DNA from 2 places in the Rhodoferax sp. SPJ21 genome. Region 2 is predicted to be linked to the other one. Evidence: predicted binding sites of a transcription regulator. Region 2 holds the regulator's gene; the other holds the start of a gene.

Region 1 (8,464 bases), 650 kb from region 2:
TTGTTGGAAAGCATGGGGCAAGAAAAGCTTAATCCCAGGAGAGCGCGCCGCCCGATTGGTATTCAATCACGCGGGTTTCAAAGAAATTGCGCTCTTTCTTGAGGTCGATCATTTCGCTCATCCATGGAAATGGATTTTCTTCGTGCGGGAAGCAGGCTTCCAGGCCGATCTGGGTCGCGCGACGGTTGGCGATGTAACGCAGATAGCCTTTGAACATGGATGCATTCATGCCCAGCACACCACGCGGCATGGTGTCTTCTGCGTACTGGTACTCCAGTTCGACGGCTTTCATGAACAGGTCTTTGATTTCGGTCTTGAACTCAGCGGTCCACAGGTGCGGATTTTCCAGCTTGAGTTGGTTGATCAAATCGATGCCAAAGTTGCAATGCATGGACTCGTCGCGCAGGATGTACTGGTACTGCTCGGCTGCACCCGTCATCTTGTTTTGCCGGCCTAAAGCCAGGATCTGGGTGAATCCGACGTAGAAGAACAGGCCTTCCATCAGGCATGCAAACACAATCAACGACTTCAGCAGGGTCTGGTCGTTTTCCGGCGTGCCCGTATGGAAATTCGGGTCCATGATCGCTTCAATGAAGGGGATCAGGAACTCGTCCTTGTTGCGGATGGATGCGACTTCGTTGTATGCGTTGAAGATTTCGCTTTCATCCAGGCCCAGCGATTCCACGATGTACTGGTAGGCATGGGTATGGATGGCTTCTTCAAACGCCTGGCGCAGTAGGAACTGTCGGCATTCGGGCGCCGTGATGTGGCGGTAGGTGCCCAGCACGATGTTGTTGGCGGCCAGAGAGTCGGCAGTCACAAAGAAACCAAGGTTGCGCTTGACAATGCGGCGCTCATCTTCGGTCAGGCCGTTGGGGTCTTTCCAGAGTGCGATGTCGCGGGTCATATTGACCTCTTGCGGCATCCAGTGGTTGGCGCAGGAGGCCAGGTATTTCTCCCAGGCCCATTTGTATTTGAAGGGCACCAACTGGTTGACATCGGTCTGACCATTGATGATGCGCTTGTCGGCGGCATTCACGCGGCGAGCGGCCGTGGCTTGTGCGGTGACATGCACTGCGGCGGTAGCCATAGCAGGCTGAGATGCAATCGATGGAGTGGGTGTTGCTGCGGCTTGTGTCGCCGTAAAAACGGCGTGTGATGACTCACGGTTGATGGGTAAACCGGTTTGCGCTGCAGATGGCGATGAGGGCGTGACTTCTTCGTCCCAGGTCAACATAAATTTTCCAATGCTAGGATTATGAGAGCAGCGCCACAAAATGAAAAGTATTCATTTTCAACGCCGCTATTTTGTGCCGTTTGTGTTGCTCATGCGCATCGTGAAAACAGGGTTTCACGATGCGTGGCAAGCGGGCTTGGGTTTATTGGCAGGCTTCGCAGCCTGGATCGTCAATGGCGCAAAACTTGATGTCCGTTGCCGGGCTGGTGGCCAGTGCATCGGCGTTCATTTGCTGGCGTGCAGCAACTGCTGCTGCATCGACTGCGCTCATGGTTTGCCCAGGAGCTTGGCCTGACGAAACGGCATTCATGCGGCCGGCGGCCACGGTAGATTTTTCCACATGGGTGGCGCTGCGGGTACGCAGGTAGTAGGTCGTTTTCAGGCCGCGTGTCCACGCCAGCTTGTAGGTGTCGTCGAGCTTCTTGCCCGATGCGCCGGCCATGTAGATGTTGAGCGATTGGGCTTGGTCTATCCATTTCTGGCGACGTGACGCGGCCTCTACCAGCCAGGTGGTTTCCACCTCGAAGGCCGTGCGGTACAGGGCCTTGATTTCATTCGGCACGCGGTCGATCGATTGCAGCGAACCATCGAAGTGCTTCAGGTCCATCAGCATTACGTTGTCCCACAGGCCCAGGCGCTTCAGGTCATGCACAAGGTAGCCGTTGATGACGGTGAACTCGCCGGACAGATTGGACTTGACGGACAGGTTGCCGAAGCAAGGTTCAATAGATGCGTCCACGCCGATGATGTTGGAAATCGTGGCGGTGGGGGCGATGGCGACGCAGTTGGAATTGCGCATGCCATCGGCCTTGATTTTTTGGCGCAGCGCATCCCAGTCCAGGGTCGCCGAACGGTCCACATCCACATAGCCGCCGCGGGCTTGGGCCAGCAGGTCCAGCGTGTCCAGTGGCAGGATGCCTTGGTCCCACAGCGAGCCCTTGTAGGTGGAGTATTGGCCACGCTCTTTGGCCAGTTCGCTGGACGCCCAGTAGGCGTAGTAGCAGATAGCTTCCATCGAGGTGTCGGCGAATGCGACAGCGCCTTCACTTGCGTAGGCGATGCGTAGCGCGTACAGGCTGTCCTGGAAGCCCATCAGGCCCAGGCCGACTGGGCGGTGCAGCATATTCGAGTCGCGGGCTTTTTTGACAGCGTAGTAGTTGATGTCGATCACGTTGTCGAGCATGCGCATGGCCGTGGAAATGGTCTTTCGCAGCTTGGCGTGGTCAAGTTGGCCATTGGTGATGTGCTGGCGCAGATTGACCGACCCCAGATTGCAGACAGCGGTTTCGGTATCGCTGGTGTTCAGCGTGATTTCAGTGCACAGATTGGAGGAGTGCACCACACCAGCGTGTTGTTGCGGGCTGCGCACATTGCAGGCGTCCTTGAACGTGATCCAGGGGTGGCCGGTTTCGAACAGCATGGTCAGCATCTTGCGCCACAGGTCGCTGGCCTGCAGGGTGCGCGAAGGCTTGATTTCGCCGCGTTGTGCCTGGGCTTCGTAGGCGGTGTAGGCCTTTTCGAAATCGGCTCCGAACTTGTCGTGCAGGTCGGGCACATTGGAGGGCGAGAACAGCGTCCAGCTGCCACCTTCCATGACGCGGCGCATGAACAGATCGGGCACCCAGTTGGCGGTATTCATGTCGTGGGTGCGGCGGCGGTCGTCGCCCGTGTTCTTGCGCAGCTCCAGGAACTCTTCGATGTCCAGATGCCAGGTTTCCAGGTAAGTGCAGACAGCGCCCTTGCGCTTGCCACCCTGGTTCACCGCGACAGCGGTGTCATTTACCACCTTCAGGAAGGGGACCACACCTTGCGACTCGCCATTGGTGCCCTTGATGTGGCTGCCCAAAGCGCGCACGCGGGTCCAGTCGTTGCCCAGGCCGCCGGCAAACTTCGACAGCAGGGCGTTTTCCTTGATGGACTCGTAAATGCCGTCCAGATCGTCGGGCACGGTGGTCAGATAGCAGGACGACAGTTGGGGGCGCAACGTGCCGCTGTTGAACAGCGTAGGCGTGCTGGACATGAAGTCAAACGCCGACATGACTTCGTAGAACTCGATAGCGCGGGCTTCGCGGTCGGTTTCGTTCAGTGCCAGGCCCATGGCTACGCGCATGAAGAAGGCCTGTGGCAACTCGATGCGGGTCTTGCGGATGTGCAGGAAATAGCGGTCATATAGGGTTTGCAGGCCCAGGTAGTCAAACTGCAGGTCGCGCTGGGGCTTGAGTGCCGCGCCGAGCTTTTGCAGATCGAATGTCAACAGCTTGGCATCCAGTAGTTCAGCCTCTACACCTTTTTGGATGTAACCGGGGAAATAGTTTGCGTATTCCTGCGCCAGCTCGGTTTGAGTGACGTCCTTGCCCAGCACTTCTTTGGCAATGGTATGCAGCAGCAGGCGGGCCGTGGCGTAGGTGTAGTCAGGGTCGGTTTCGATGAGGGTACGGGCAGCCAGAATGGCCGCCTTGTAGACCTCTTCCATGGGCACGCCGTCGTACAGGTTGCGCATGGTTTCCGCCACGATAGGGGCGGCCGTCACTTCGCTGCCCAGGTTCGCACATGCCTGTTCGATCAGTTGTTGCAAACGTGCTGTGTCCAGTGGCACGCGTTGGCCCGCGTCCAGCACATGCAGAACAGGGGCTGCCGGTGCCTGCTCAACGCTTTGTTTGGCGCGCTCTTGGGAATGACGCTCGCGGTACAGCACATAGGCGCGTGCGACTTCATGGTGGCCGCCACGCATGAGGCCCAGTTCCACATGGTCCTGCACGTCTTCTATATGGAAGGTGCCGCCGCCTGGACGCGAGCGCACCAGGGCCCGAATCACGCCCTGCGTCAACGTGTCTACCACTTCACGTACGCTGGCCGATGCGGCGCCTTGCGTGCCGTGCACAGCCAAGAAGGCTTTCATCATGGCGATAGCAATCTTGCCCGGCTCAAAAGGCACGACTGCGCCATTGCGACGGATGACCTGGTAGTGGGCCAGCGTTCCTTGCACTGTGGCGTCGCCATGGCTTGTGTCGTGGAGCGTTGAATGTGGCTGGGGGACGGTAGACGGTGTGTTCAATGCGGTTTGCATAGCTTCCTTTTAGACTTTTGGGACAGTATGAGGAGTGGGAAGGGCGGTTATGGCAACCGCCGCAGTGAAATAGAGGTGCCTCGCGGCACTGGCTGGACACTATATATAGGGTCTCAAATCAATTCAAGCCACTACCGGTAGTGTACCGCCCTGCGAATGGCGCATGGCGGGACAGGTTTTATGAGGGTTGCTGGTGCAACCCTCCGGCAAGTGTTGCGCTGCCTTGTCTGTGGCACAAAAACCTAGGCTGGATGCGGGTTTCGGAAGAGTTTGCCTTGTTTGGCAGCGTAACTCCTAGGGCGAGGCATGTGTCCGGGTGTTTCTGGCTGCCACCAGCAGGCTAAAAATATTTCTCAGAGTCCGGTGCCGGGCGGGAAATAGCGCGCGTCCCAGCCGGTTCCGCGTTGCAGTTCTTGCCAGCTGAATCCGGCTCCCGGGTCGTTTTTGCGGCCCGGGGCAATATGTTCATGGCCCGCGATATGGCGGATCGGATGGGCCTGTGCAATCGCTGGAACCAGGCTGGCCAAGGTTTCATATTGCGCGGCTTCGAAGCTGTCGCCCTCCAGCCCCTCCAGTTCGATGCCTATGGAGTCATCGTTGCAGTTGCTGCGCCCCCGGTACCGGGATACCCCGGCATGCCAGGCCCTGTCTTCCGTGCTCACAAACTGCCACAGTTCGCCATTGCGGCGTATATAGAAGTGGGCAGATACCTGCAGCCCGCGGATGCTGCTGAAATAAGGGTGGGCGTCCCAGTCCAGGGTATTGGCGAACAGCGCCATCACCTCGTCTCCGCCATATTGACCTGGCGGCAGGCTGATGGAGTGGACTACCACCAAGTCGATGCGGGCCTGAGGCGGACGTGGGCCGTAATTGGGTGAGCGTTGCTGGTGGGCAAAGCGATACCAGCCGTTCGACCACAGGGGGCGGCTGGGGGCGGTGGGTGCTTTAGGCGTCATGGGGCTCGTTGTCCTGCGGTGTGGCGATGTTGAGCCGTTCGATGCGGTAGCGTATCTGGCGCAGGCTCAGGCCCAGGCGGTTGGCCGCCGCTGTGCGGTTGAAGCCGGTCTCATGCAGTACCTTGACCAGGATCTCGCGCTCCTGCCGGTCCAGAAATGCCTGAAGGTCGGAGGGGACCGTGTCCAGGGTCCAAGGGTTGGATGTGATGCCTGGAGCGGCAGGTACGGCCGGCTCTGGAGAAGCTTCTGGTAGTGCTGCCAACCCCATGTCCTGCGTAGGTTCAAAGTCCAGGTCCAGGTGCAAGGCTTCGCCATCGCCCATGGCGACCGCGCGGTGCAGCAGGTTTTCAAGTTCGCGCACATTGCCGCTCAGTGGGTGGTTGGCCAACTGCTCCAGCAACTCACGGGATAGGCGCGGTGGCGGCATGCCCGACTCTTGTGCGATGCGCTCCAGCAAGGCTTCGCACAGCGATGGCAAGTCTCCCCGGCGTTCCCTCAGCGGCGGTATGGCAATCTCGATCACGTTCAGCCGGTAATACAGGTCCTGGCGGAAGCGGCCGGCCTTGACATCTGCGGCCAGGTCCTTGTGCGTGGCGCTGACGATGCGCACGTCTACTGCCTCTTCCTGGACCGAACCCAGGGCGCGTACGCTGCGCTCCTGTATGGCGCGCAGCAGCTTGGACTGCATGGCCAGTGGGAGGTCGCCAATTTCATCTAAAAACAAGGTGCCATCGCGGGCGGCCTGGAAGTAGCCTTGCCTGTCCTGCGTGGAGCCGGTGTAGGAGCCCTTTTTGGCGCCGAAGAACTCGGCCTCCAGCAGGCTCTCCGGAATGGCGCTGCAATTTACCGCCACCAGCGGGCCCGAGGCGCGGTGGCTGTTGGCGTGCAAGGCCTTGGCCACCAGCTCCTTGCCCGTACCCGACTCGCCGCGTACCAGTACCGGCGCCATGCTGCGCGCGACCTTGACGATGCGCTGCTTGACCTGCTGCATGGCGTCCGAGGTACCTACCAATTTTTGTAGCGCGCTGTCCCCGGCCGCTGTGCGCTGGGGGGCTATTTCATTCACGGTACTGGCACGCTGTGTTCGGTTGCTGTCCTGGATGGCCGAAGCCACTACGGTACGAAACTGCTTCAGGTCCACAGGTTTGGTCAGGTAGTCGAACGCACCTGCCTTTAGCGCCTCCACCGCATTTTCGGCCGAGCCGTAGGCGGTCATGACGATGACGCGCTCTGAGCGTTGCTGGGCTTTCAGGCTGTGCAGCAGTGCGCTTCCCAGTCCGTCGGGCAAGCGCATATCAGTGATTACGACATCGAAGCGCTGCTGGGCCAGCATCAGGCTGGCCTCTTGCAGGTCGGCGGCGGTATCAATGCGGTAGCCCTCACGCAGCAAGGTTAGCTCATACAGCGTGCGCAGATCGGGTTCATCATCCACCACCAAGACGGATGCCGGGAGGGATGCACTGGGTGGAGCCATGGTCAGACAGGTTGGATATCGAAAGGACGTGCCGCCAGGCTGCTTGGCTTGGGCGGGCGGAACTGCACAAAAAACTCATTGCCTTGTACTTCCTGGCCGTTGCGCACCCGTGTCGCACGCTGGTAGCCGATGCTGGCGCGGTGGCGCTCGCACAACTCCCGACAAATATACAGACCCAGGCCGCTGGAGCGGCTCTCGGAGCTGAAAAAAGGCTCAAACAAATGTTGCTCTACGGTTTGCTCCAGTGCAGGACCATCACTCCAGACCTGTAGATGCGATTGCTGGTTGGTCGACAGGCTGGTGCTGACCTGAATGGCCTCTGGCTGGGTGCTGATGTGGCGTGCCGCGTTGTCCAGCAGATTCAGCAGCACGCGCCGCAAGTGGTCGGCATCGAAGTCCACTGGCATACCCAGGGTGGCCGGCGTGACCTTGACCGGCTGGCGGCGCGCATCCTGTTGCATCCAATCCGAGCAAATGTTGTTGATGGCTTCGTCCAACCGGGTTTGCGGCGGGCGGCCGGTGCCAGCGTGCTGTAGGCGGGCAATGCCCAGTACTTCATCGACAATCTTGGATAGTCGCAATGCATTCTGTTGCACCATATGCGTCAGCCGCTGGTGGGCCGGGTCTGTCAGGTCTTCTTCCAATAACGCATTGGCCTGCGTGATGGCGGCCAGCGGGTTGCGGATTTCATGCGCTACGGCGGCCGACATGCGGCCCATGGCGGCCATTTTTTCGGTACGCAGCCGGGCCTCAATTTCGCGCAGATCGTGCAAAAACAGCACGCACAGGCTTTCCGTGCGAGCGGCCTGCGCCACCGTCATGCGGGTGCGAACCCGTACGCGGCGCGGGCTCTTGCCCGTGGCGTGAATGCTGATATCGCCGTTCTGGGGGCTCTCTGTGGCAAAGGTCTTTTGCGCCAGCGCCAGCAAAGTGCGCCAACCGGGCTCGCTGGACAGGAGTAGCGGAGGGCCCGCCTCTGCTCCCAGCAGCCAGCGGGCTGCCGGGTTGGCCGTACGGGTGGTGCCGTGGATATCGACCACCAGCACGCCGTCGGCCAGGGTTTCGATCACCAATTCATTTACGCGGGTCTGCAGTTGTGCATCCATCTGGCTGCGCAGGGCCAGCTGTTCTTCCCCCACCAGCCGGGCTGCCAGCTGATTAACCAGGAAGGCAACCACGAAATATCCCATGCCGGTGAGCCCACTTTGCACCAGCCGGGCGGTGCCGTCCGCGCTGTGGTGGGTTGTCCACCAGGCTTCCAGCAGCAGCAGCAGGGTCATGCAGGCGGCCGTGCCCAGGGCGATGCGGCGCGAACCCTGTACCGCAGCCAGCAGCACCGGCAGCGCCAGTAGCGGGCTGTAGTTGATGCTGCTGGATTCCAGCAACTGCAAGATGGAGAACACCAGCGCATCCACCCCGACCGTGCCGGCCCAGAAGCGGGCTGGCGGCTGCGCATCGCCGCTGGGGTGCATGCGCAGGCGTACCGCCAGGGTGCTGGCGAAATAGCCAGCGCAGAACAGCAGCATCCATAGTGATGCGTCCTGGCCCAGTGCCCATAGCGAGAGATGCAACAGCAAAATTGCCAGCGCAATGCTGACCCGGGCCGTCATGAACCCGTACCAGACCCGCGCCAATGCCAGCGGCTCAGTGGGGGCTGGCTGGGCGGAGGTGGCGTCTGCCATCACTTCTCCGCCTGCTTGCGGTGTCCTTCGCCACAGTAAGCGCCATGC
Region 2 (8,464 bases):
CAGTACGTGATGTATAAGCGCTATAAAAACTTGAATAGGTGCTGCTGGCATACGCCATACTCGATGCGGGAGTGCCTGAATATTCAATACTTGAATTAATAATATCGCCCAATAAACTACTTCGTGAGCGAAATCGCCCACCGGTATTGCTGGGGCTCACTTGGTTGGTTTTATCCCCTCTTATAAAGTCTAGGCGAGAAGATCCAAAACCATCTGATGTCGATGATGGTGATAATTGATTTAGGTTCCCTTTTAAGGTGGCGCCAATTGCAGTCCACGTGAATTCAGTGGCGGTAGTTCCGGAAATAGGGGGGGGGACTCCTATATATATTTTGCGATTGGTTGCGGGGGCGCTCATGGCTGTCAACTGGGTTGCAGCGCTCCATGTGGCTGTTGATCCCACCGAAACAGCATTGGTTGAATCTACTGTAATTGGATAGGCCGAAACATCTCCGCTCCAGTCCGAAGTGTCAAAAGAGCCTTTGTATTGCAAGCTGCCTGCTGACGTAATATTGGTAGAAGCCGCAGCAGTTGCAGCGATATTATTGGATTTGGTTGTGGCGTTGTTGAAAATATCATCAAATGCTTTTAATACGCCACGAGCACTGCTTTGTAGGTAATAAGAGCTGGCCTCCCCAGGGCGGGTGGAGTCTTGCCAAACATCGTTATTGTTAGTTCCATTTTGCTGCTTAAATGGATTCCCATATATGTTGTACGGTTTAGATGCAGTATTGGCCGAGTCTGCCTGAAACCCACCGTATTTGGCAGCAGTAAAAAATTGATTGTTATAGTGTCGATAGTTATCTGAGGTGGAGTTGCCATACTCGTTAACGTCAAATAACATTGTTTTTACCCGTAATCCACGTCTCTGGCTGCTTACTGCATTGGTCCAATCTGTTCCGCGTATGTCGTGCGTATGTGCCCAATAAGCCTGGCCAATAATTTGGTTTCCTGGGGGGCTGCCATTCACTGTGCTGTTCGGGTTTCCGGTAGTGCGGGCCGCGCCTTGTCCGTCGGTATAGGAGGTTGCGCTTCCATTTTCAAAACTTTGGGTAATTCCTGTCCAGTAGCTGATATCTGGTATGTTGTTGCTTGTATTGGCTGCAGGTAAGTTGCTGCCGTCATGCGTATTTACGTCGCCGATTACCACAATGTTGCTTTTTAAACAGGAGTAATCTGCGGTATTAGAGCGTCCCGCATAAGGATCTGTCCACGTTGTAGCAACTGGAAAGCCATCATACATGCTTGAGGTAATATTACTTACTGCGGCGGGAGTAGGTTGTAAACCCTGTAAGTAGCGCAATGTTTCATAATGAAGCTCACCTACGGGATCATATTTTTTATATCTGCCTTGGATAGAACCTGTTCTACCAAATTTATTTAGATAGTTTATAACGCCACTGATGTTTGGAGTTTGGGATGTATCATTGTCAGGGTTGCTTGAAAATACGCCTGTATTAGCATCCCATTCCATATTGGCATTGCCTGTGGTGGGCGTATTTTCTTGACCCACTGTGTCAAATGTCTTTGCTCCTACGTATTTCATAGGGGCGCGCAAGACACCGCCATATCGACCGCCTGCAGAACTATCGGTTTGATCTAAAAGGTAACCAAAGGCAGCAAGTCTCAGTTGGTCACTGTATTTTTGAATTGATCCTGTGGGTTTAAAATTTCCATTCGGATATGCTGTGCATAATCCATAATCACGTACATCTTGGAGTGTGCTTGAATTCGGTACTTTGTTGCAAACCTGAACACGGCCGTAAAAAAATCCATCCGAATTCAGGCTGGTGCCGCTAGTGGTCGGTTGCCAAGAGCCCGAATAATTGCTTATGTAGCACTCTTTAAATGTTCCTGATATGGGGTCGCCAAAAACACCGTTTGAGCAAGTTGCGCCGTTATAAGCGGGCGCTACAGCCCAAGTGGTACCTGCCCCATACCATACCGCTTTTGTTCCTGTGAACTGGCAATTGGTACTACTTTCGTCTGCACATTTGACACCCCCATTGGGGCGGTTTGTATTTGAGGTGGTAATTGGACCCATCTGGCGAGCTGCATTGCTGCTTAATGTATATCCGCTCGTACTACCGCACGTACCGGCCGTGCTGGTGCCAGCACGAAAATAAATACGATTTAATGTATTGGCGATCCATATATCGTTTCCAGCTGCATCATTGACCATGGAGGTTGGTATCGCTCCAAAATAGTTATTGGAACCCCCGCTCCTTTTAAGCTGTTTTGCAGGAAAGTTCGATGTGTTCCACATGCAGGTGGGGTCTCCATCTGGTATGACAGCACGCTGTAATATCGTTAAGCTTGCAGTGTCTATATAGCGATCGCCACCAGAGAGCGCTAGCCGCAGCATATCGATAGCAGAGCTAGAGGCCCAGTTTAGGAAGTTCCCGCTAAAAGCGTTGCTACATTGCCGGTTAGTGGCTGCACCACTACGGTCAAATCGTTTGTAATCACTACTTGTTAATCCGGTTGCAGGAGTTTCTGCGGGGGCATCGTTGTAGGTGTAGCATGCTTCCGCATCGTAATATCCCAGATACTCATTGGTATTGGAATATGTGGCATCTGATGAGGATCCTGGCTGGTCTACGTACTGTGCACCTACTGTTGGAAACTCAACTGAGAGTGCTAATGCAATGACTGGTTTATCAACAGTGGTGGTGGCGTAAAGTGGGACTGTTGATAAGGTGATAGACGGGATGCTGGTCGACGCATCTGCCCTAACAATAATGGTGGTTGTTATCGATAAAATCGTTAATAAAATAACAAATAGCCAACGGTTGTTGAAAATTTTATTAAATAAATAAATATGGTTATTGGCTGAAGTTAATTTAATTTTCATAATAAATTTTCTTTCGATCAATAACGGTAAATCATTTGTGCTACTGCTTGAATGTCGCTTCGGGGTCCAAAGCCCATTGCTGTTATACGGTACATGTAAATATATTTGGGAGGCGTGGCCGAAAGGTCAGATTGCTCGGTATCAGGTATAGCCTCAATGATGTAGCGCGGTAATTTTGCTGGTTGAATGCCTAAACCCCCTGCACTAAACGTTCGCCCGGTGTAAGTGCCAAACGCAGTAGTTTTGGCTGAGCTAGATGTGTCTGTAAAATCTATAGTGAGCCAAATGGGTTTTCCAGATGTTGCGGGGAGGCATAAACCCACATAGTTTGTAGCGTTGCTACAGCCTGCTGTAAATTTTGAAATATCGGTTGAATTTTTAAAAATGGATCTGCGTACAGAAGCTGTCGGACCATAGATATCAAATTCAGCGTCAATAAGTGCAGCTTCTGCTGCTTGCCATGCTACTTGCATATCTCTGTCATTGCGGGCGCCTCGTTCCCCCATCATGGCTATTTGTATTCCTGCGACTCCAAGTAGTGAAACAATCGTCAAAATCATCATTACCAGAATGAGCGACATACCGTTTTGTCGGTGTATGTACCCAGCTGGTCGTCGTTGCCTAAGCGTATTGAGTGCGGGTTTCATTTCGATTTTCTACTCAAGGGCTTTGTAGCTTCAGACTTTGATCATTGCGGAGATGCACGGTGAATGTGACCACTTGACGTAGCCGACCGTCTGCAGCGGGGCTGAATATCGAGCCAACATCGCCGCTGGAAGCCATTGCTGAGCCCGGCGTAGATGAGGTGCTACCTGAGTTCTTGCCTAAGCCCAGGGGGTAAAAAGTTTGCGCCGTCTGGTCTTGGGCGGAACCCACTGGCCCCCGTAGTACCAGGCCAATACGCAGGCTGCGTACCCTGCGCCAATTGGCGTTGGTAGCAACTGCGTTGCCGCTTACTGTCATTTGGTCTGCCCTTAAATACCTGTCGGTAATGGAATCTGTCGTTCCAGTGGGGGCTGTATTGGGTGTGACTGCATCCACGCCGTATAAAACTTGGAAGTCTTCTACGCCATCAATTATGGGTTGCCCATTATTGGGGCCAGTGGCGCACATCAGCGCTGGTTCATTCGTGACAGTGCTAAGACCAACATAAAAGGCACTGGTTATACGATCGTCTTGGTCAATTGGGGCTGTGGCGAGTCCACTACCTTGGCAGTCAATCATGGATTTGTCAGATGCCGTAGCGCCGGTGAATAGCGCGGCAGTTTGGAAGCGGACCATCAATATGTCGCTGCCGTTAATGCCTGCAGTTGTAGGTGCTGTATTGAAGGGATCGCTGGAACTGGGGCGTTTGTTATCGATGCCGAATACGTCGGGGTCTGGATTGGTTGAAATACCTTTTACGTTGGTTTGGCGCGGTGAGGCGATGTACAGCACGTCTTTGTAGCCTGCTTGCACGGCTATACGCTGGATCAAGTCCATTGCAAATCGGCCGTTATCACGCAACTGAGAAGATGCATCGATGGCATTGAAACCTTTGCGACTTACGATAAGAGATGCAATGGCTGCTATCGCGATGATCAGACTGATCGCCATGGCGACCAACAGCTCAACCATGGTTAAGCCGTTTTGCTTGCGGAAGCTTGCTCTCACTGCACGCTACCTGCAGTGACCGGAAGAACGACGGAGGGCAGCGTAGCTCTTTCGAGTGGTGTGCTATTCGTACTTTTTCGGTCGGTTGACGCCCTTGTCCACCCAATTTTGATGACAGTGCTGGCACCACTGCCGGTGCCGCAGGTCCATTGGGGTATGCCGTTCGAGTCAAAGGGGGCGGAGTCGGAGCAGACGGTGACATGCGCGCCAGGCAATTCGCTGTCAACCCTTGAAAGCCATTCGGTCATTTCAGCACTCGCAATTTCGGTTGTACTCGCGCACGCAGTGGTGCTGGTAGCGACATTGAGGCAGTAACTGGTAGAGGCTGGTGCTAATGGATTGGAGTTGAAGTCGCCAAAGTAGGGGCTTGTGCTGGACAAGGCAATATCTTTGTTATTACGCATTATTTCGGCCAATTCACGCGCAAGGTTGACTGCGATGGATTGCAGTTTTGCGTCTCTGTTGGATTGCAAAGCCGTTGCTTGCAGTCCAACCATGCCCAGCAGGCCGAACGATAAAACAATGATCGATATCAGCACTTCTACCAGGGAAAATCCTGCAGAGCGCACATGCCGACTGTTTCTTCGCAATGCTTTTAATGGGAAAACGGGGGGGGTGGGGCGCAATGATTCCATTTGCGCATGATAGGAAAAAAATCCCAGTTACGGTTGTACCCATACAACCGCTCGTCGTGCGAGAAGGCCCGTTAGGGAGATCCACGCAACCTAAACTGTGGTGAGCTGCCTCATGCCCGTGTTTCGCATCGCGTTGCTAACTTTGCTTATTTGTTGTTGCCCCGGCGATTAATGTGTTGCGCCTTATCGTTGCACTTCGTCTACGAGGGTTTTGAAGTCATCCACATCTTCAAAGCTGCGGTACACGCTTGCGAAACGTATGTAAGCGACTTTGTCCAGCTTTTTGAGTTCGCGCATAACCAGTTCACCAATGTAGTTCGATAGAACTTCGCGTACCCCTAGATTAAGTAGTTTTTCTTCAATTCGTTCAATCGCCATATCTACCTGTTCAGTGCTCACAGGGCGTTTTCGCAAAGCGAGTGTGAACGATGCGCGCAGTTTGGAGGCTACATAGTCGATGCGGCGTCCATCTTTTTTTACGATGGTAGGGAAGTTGACTTCCGGTCGCTCATAAGTGGTGAATCTTTTTTCGCAGCCCCCGCAGCGGCGCCGGCGGCGAACCAGGTCGCCGTCGTCAGATTCACGGGTTTCGACTACTTGGGTCTCACCGTGGCCGCAGAAGGGGCATTTCATGTCGTCTTAGCGCTTAGCGATAGACGGGGAAGCGGCTGGTCAATGCTGCGACCTTGGCGCGCACGGCGTCGAGGTTTGCGGCGTCACGCGGGTTGTCCAGCACATCGGCCACTAGGTTCGCGGTGGCGCGGGCTTCTTCGTCCTTGAAGCCGCGGGTGGTCATGGCAGGTGTACCGATACGCACACCGCTGGTGACCATGGGCTTTTCCGGGTCGTTGGGGATGGCGTTTTTGTTGATGGTCATGTGGGCGCTGCCCAGCACGGCTTCAGCTTCCTTGCCCGTGATGCCCTTGGCGCGCAGATCCACCAACATGACGTGGCTTTGGGTGCCGCCGCTGACGATGCGCAGGCCGCGTTGGGTCAGGGTTTCGGCCACGATCTGGGCGTTCTTCAATACCTGTTGCTGGTAGGTCTTGAATTCGGGCGTGAGCGCTTCCTTGAATGCCACAGCCTTGGCCGCGATGACGTGCATCAGTGGGCCGCCTTGCAGGCCAGGGAAGATGGCGCTGTTGATGGCTTTCTCAAATTCCGACTTCATCAAGATGATGCCGCCACGCGGGCCACGCAGGCTCTTGTGGGTGGTGGAGGTGACGATGTCTGCGTGTGGCACGGGGTTGGGGTAGATGCCGGCGGCAATCAGGCCTGCGTAGTGGGCCATATCAACCATGAAGATGGCGCCCACATCCTTCGCAACCTTGGCAAAGCGCTCAAAATCGATAGCGAGAGAGTAAGCACTGGCGCCCGCAATAATTAGTTTTGGCTTGGTTTCATGGGCTTTGCGTTCCATCGCGTCGTAGTCGATGGCTTCGTTGGCGTCCAGGCCATAGCTGACCACGTTGAACCATTTGCCGCTCATGTTCAGGGCCATGCCGTGGGTCAGGTGACCGCCTTCGGCGAGGCTCATGCCCATGATGGTGTCGCCGGGCTTGAGGAAAGCGAGGAACACGGCTTCGTTGGCCGATGCGCCGCAATGCGGTTGTACGTTGGCCGCTTCAGCGCCAAACAGTTGCTTGACGCGGTCGATGGCCAATTGTTCTGCAATGTCCACGTATTCGCAGCCACCGTAGTAGCGACGGCCGGGGTAGCCTTCGGCGTATTTATTGGTGAGCTGCGAGCCTTGCGCGGCCATGACGGCGGGCGAGGCGTAGTTTTCGCTGGCGATCAGCTCGATATGGTGTTCTTGGCGGGCGTTTTCGGCCTGGATAGCGGCGAACAGCTCGGGGTCGGTTTGTTCAATCAGAATGCGGCGGTCGTACATGGCAGTCCTATCAGACGAGGGTCTTGGGGTTGGAACAAGTGCTGCCCAGGCGAACGGCTGAACACCAGGCTAAAGCCTGGCGGTACGCTTCCCAGTGGTTGTCCGAAAAGCCTTGTAAAAAAGCTTGCTGCGGTGGTCCACGTCAGCGTGAGCACCCTCTGCTGGGGTCACGCCTATCGCCAGTTGCGTACCTGCCTAGTGTAACGGAGCCGGCGAACGCAGATCAGTACTTGCCAAGTACGGCCACTTTTTGTACGTCATCCGTTGCGGGCTGCTTTGGGGCGGGCGCAGTGACGGGGATTGTGCGCAACTGCGGGGTCGTGGGCGTAGCGCGGCCAGCCGCTACTTGTTGCAGGCGGACGTGTTCTGCCATGACCTTGCTGGCGTAGCCACCGTCATCTTCAATATTTGCAGCGCCTACGTAAAAACGCAGCCCACCTTCGACCGATCCAGCGCGGGCGATGCACTCCTGCAGCACTTTGACACCCACACGCAGATTGGTTAGCGGGTCGAACGCAGCCAGCTTGCCACCAAACACATCGTATTTCTGGGTATGCACCTGGGTCATGACTTGCATCAGACCCTGGGCGCCCACAGAGCTTTGGGCAAAGGGGTTGAAGCCGGATTCGATGGCCATGACGGCCAGGATCAGGGTCGGGTCGAGCTTGACTCGGCTACCGATGTCATAGGCTTCGGCTACCAGGGCGCTGACCGGTTCGGCCGCGACATGGTATTTTTTGCTCAGCCAATAGGCGACGGCCGCCTGCTGTTTGGGCAGGTCCTTGGGGTTGCTTGCGGTTGCGCGGTCCACGGCCTCGGTGTCTGCCTCGGCAATGTCTTCCATGCCAGTGGGTTCCACCTGGCGTTCTTGTAACCAGCCCATCAATTGGACTTCGGCCACCTGGCGCAGATCGGGCCGGGCGGTCATGGTCACGATAGTAAAAGCCACAACCAAGCCCAAGAGGGCAAATCCGTTGTGGGTAATCTCAAAAAAGCCCTGGGCAATATCGGATGCGAAAGTCCGCAGTCCATGTCCTAACTTTTGTAACGCTGTCATAGCACTTCCTCATCGAGCGAAGGCCGGGGGCGATCAATTTGCGTAAGAGCAATTCGCTTTGGCACTTCGATTGGGTGGGTACGCTATCAGTATCCTGCGGCGCCTTCCAGGCTTGTGCAGCGATCTGATGTAGCCGGGGGTCGGCAGCGGATTCGGGTTGTCCCTAGGCCATAGTGGGAGGGACGGGCGGATTCTAGGAGGACTTATCATATCAAGTCAAGAATATGAAATTCACTCTATATACTAAATTGTTGATTATCAACTCCGTTTTTGCCTAATTTGCACAGGGCCGAAGGCACTTCGCATCGCCAACCAGATTTTTTTTGTTTCTTGATGTAAGTGAGGGCTTGCCGTGTATACAGCCGCCGTGTGGC

The links. Region 2 encodes NrdR, which represses ribonucleotide reductase genes. Its sites were predicted from a motif close to CACNANATNTNGTG; they were not measured.
Region 1: AC4BBN_RS11870 (ribonucleoside-diphosphate reductase subunit alpha) is a predicted target of NrdR. The motif match lies at 4,402-4,415, and genes of this name have one in related genera.

What each region holds. Positions count from the first base shown of each region.
Region 1 is NZ_JBYZMO010000002.1:863,209-871,672, forward strand. It holds gene AC4BBN_RS11865 (ribonucleotide-diphosphate reductase subunit beta) at 29-1,237, opposite strand; gene AC4BBN_RS11870 (ribonucleoside-diphosphate reductase subunit alpha) at 1,380-4,304, opposite strand; gene ampD (1,6-anhydro-N-acetylmuramyl-L-alanine amidase AmpD) at 4,658-5,260, opposite strand; gene AC4BBN_RS11880 (sigma-54-dependent transcriptional regulator) at 5,250-6,734, opposite strand; gene AC4BBN_RS11885 (sensor histidine kinase) at 6,737-8,416, opposite strand; gene AC4BBN_RS11890 (PP0621 family protein) at 8,416-8,464, opposite strand, start outside.
Region 2 is NZ_JBYZMO010000002.1:1,514,463-1,522,926, forward strand. It holds gene AC4BBN_RS15000 (pilus assembly protein) at 1-2,854, opposite strand, end outside; gene AC4BBN_RS15005 (pilus assembly PilX family protein) at 2,872-3,435, opposite strand; gene AC4BBN_RS15010 (PilW family protein) at 3,515-4,507, opposite strand; gene pilV (type IV pilus modification protein PilV) at 4,504-5,142, opposite strand; gene nrdR (transcriptional regulator NrdR) at 5,326-5,775, opposite strand; gene glyA (serine hydroxymethyltransferase) at 5,789-7,033, opposite strand; ZMP/ZTP riboswitch at 7,070-7,230, opposite strand; gene AC4BBN_RS15030 (lytic transglycosylase domain-containing protein) at 7,257-8,090, opposite strand.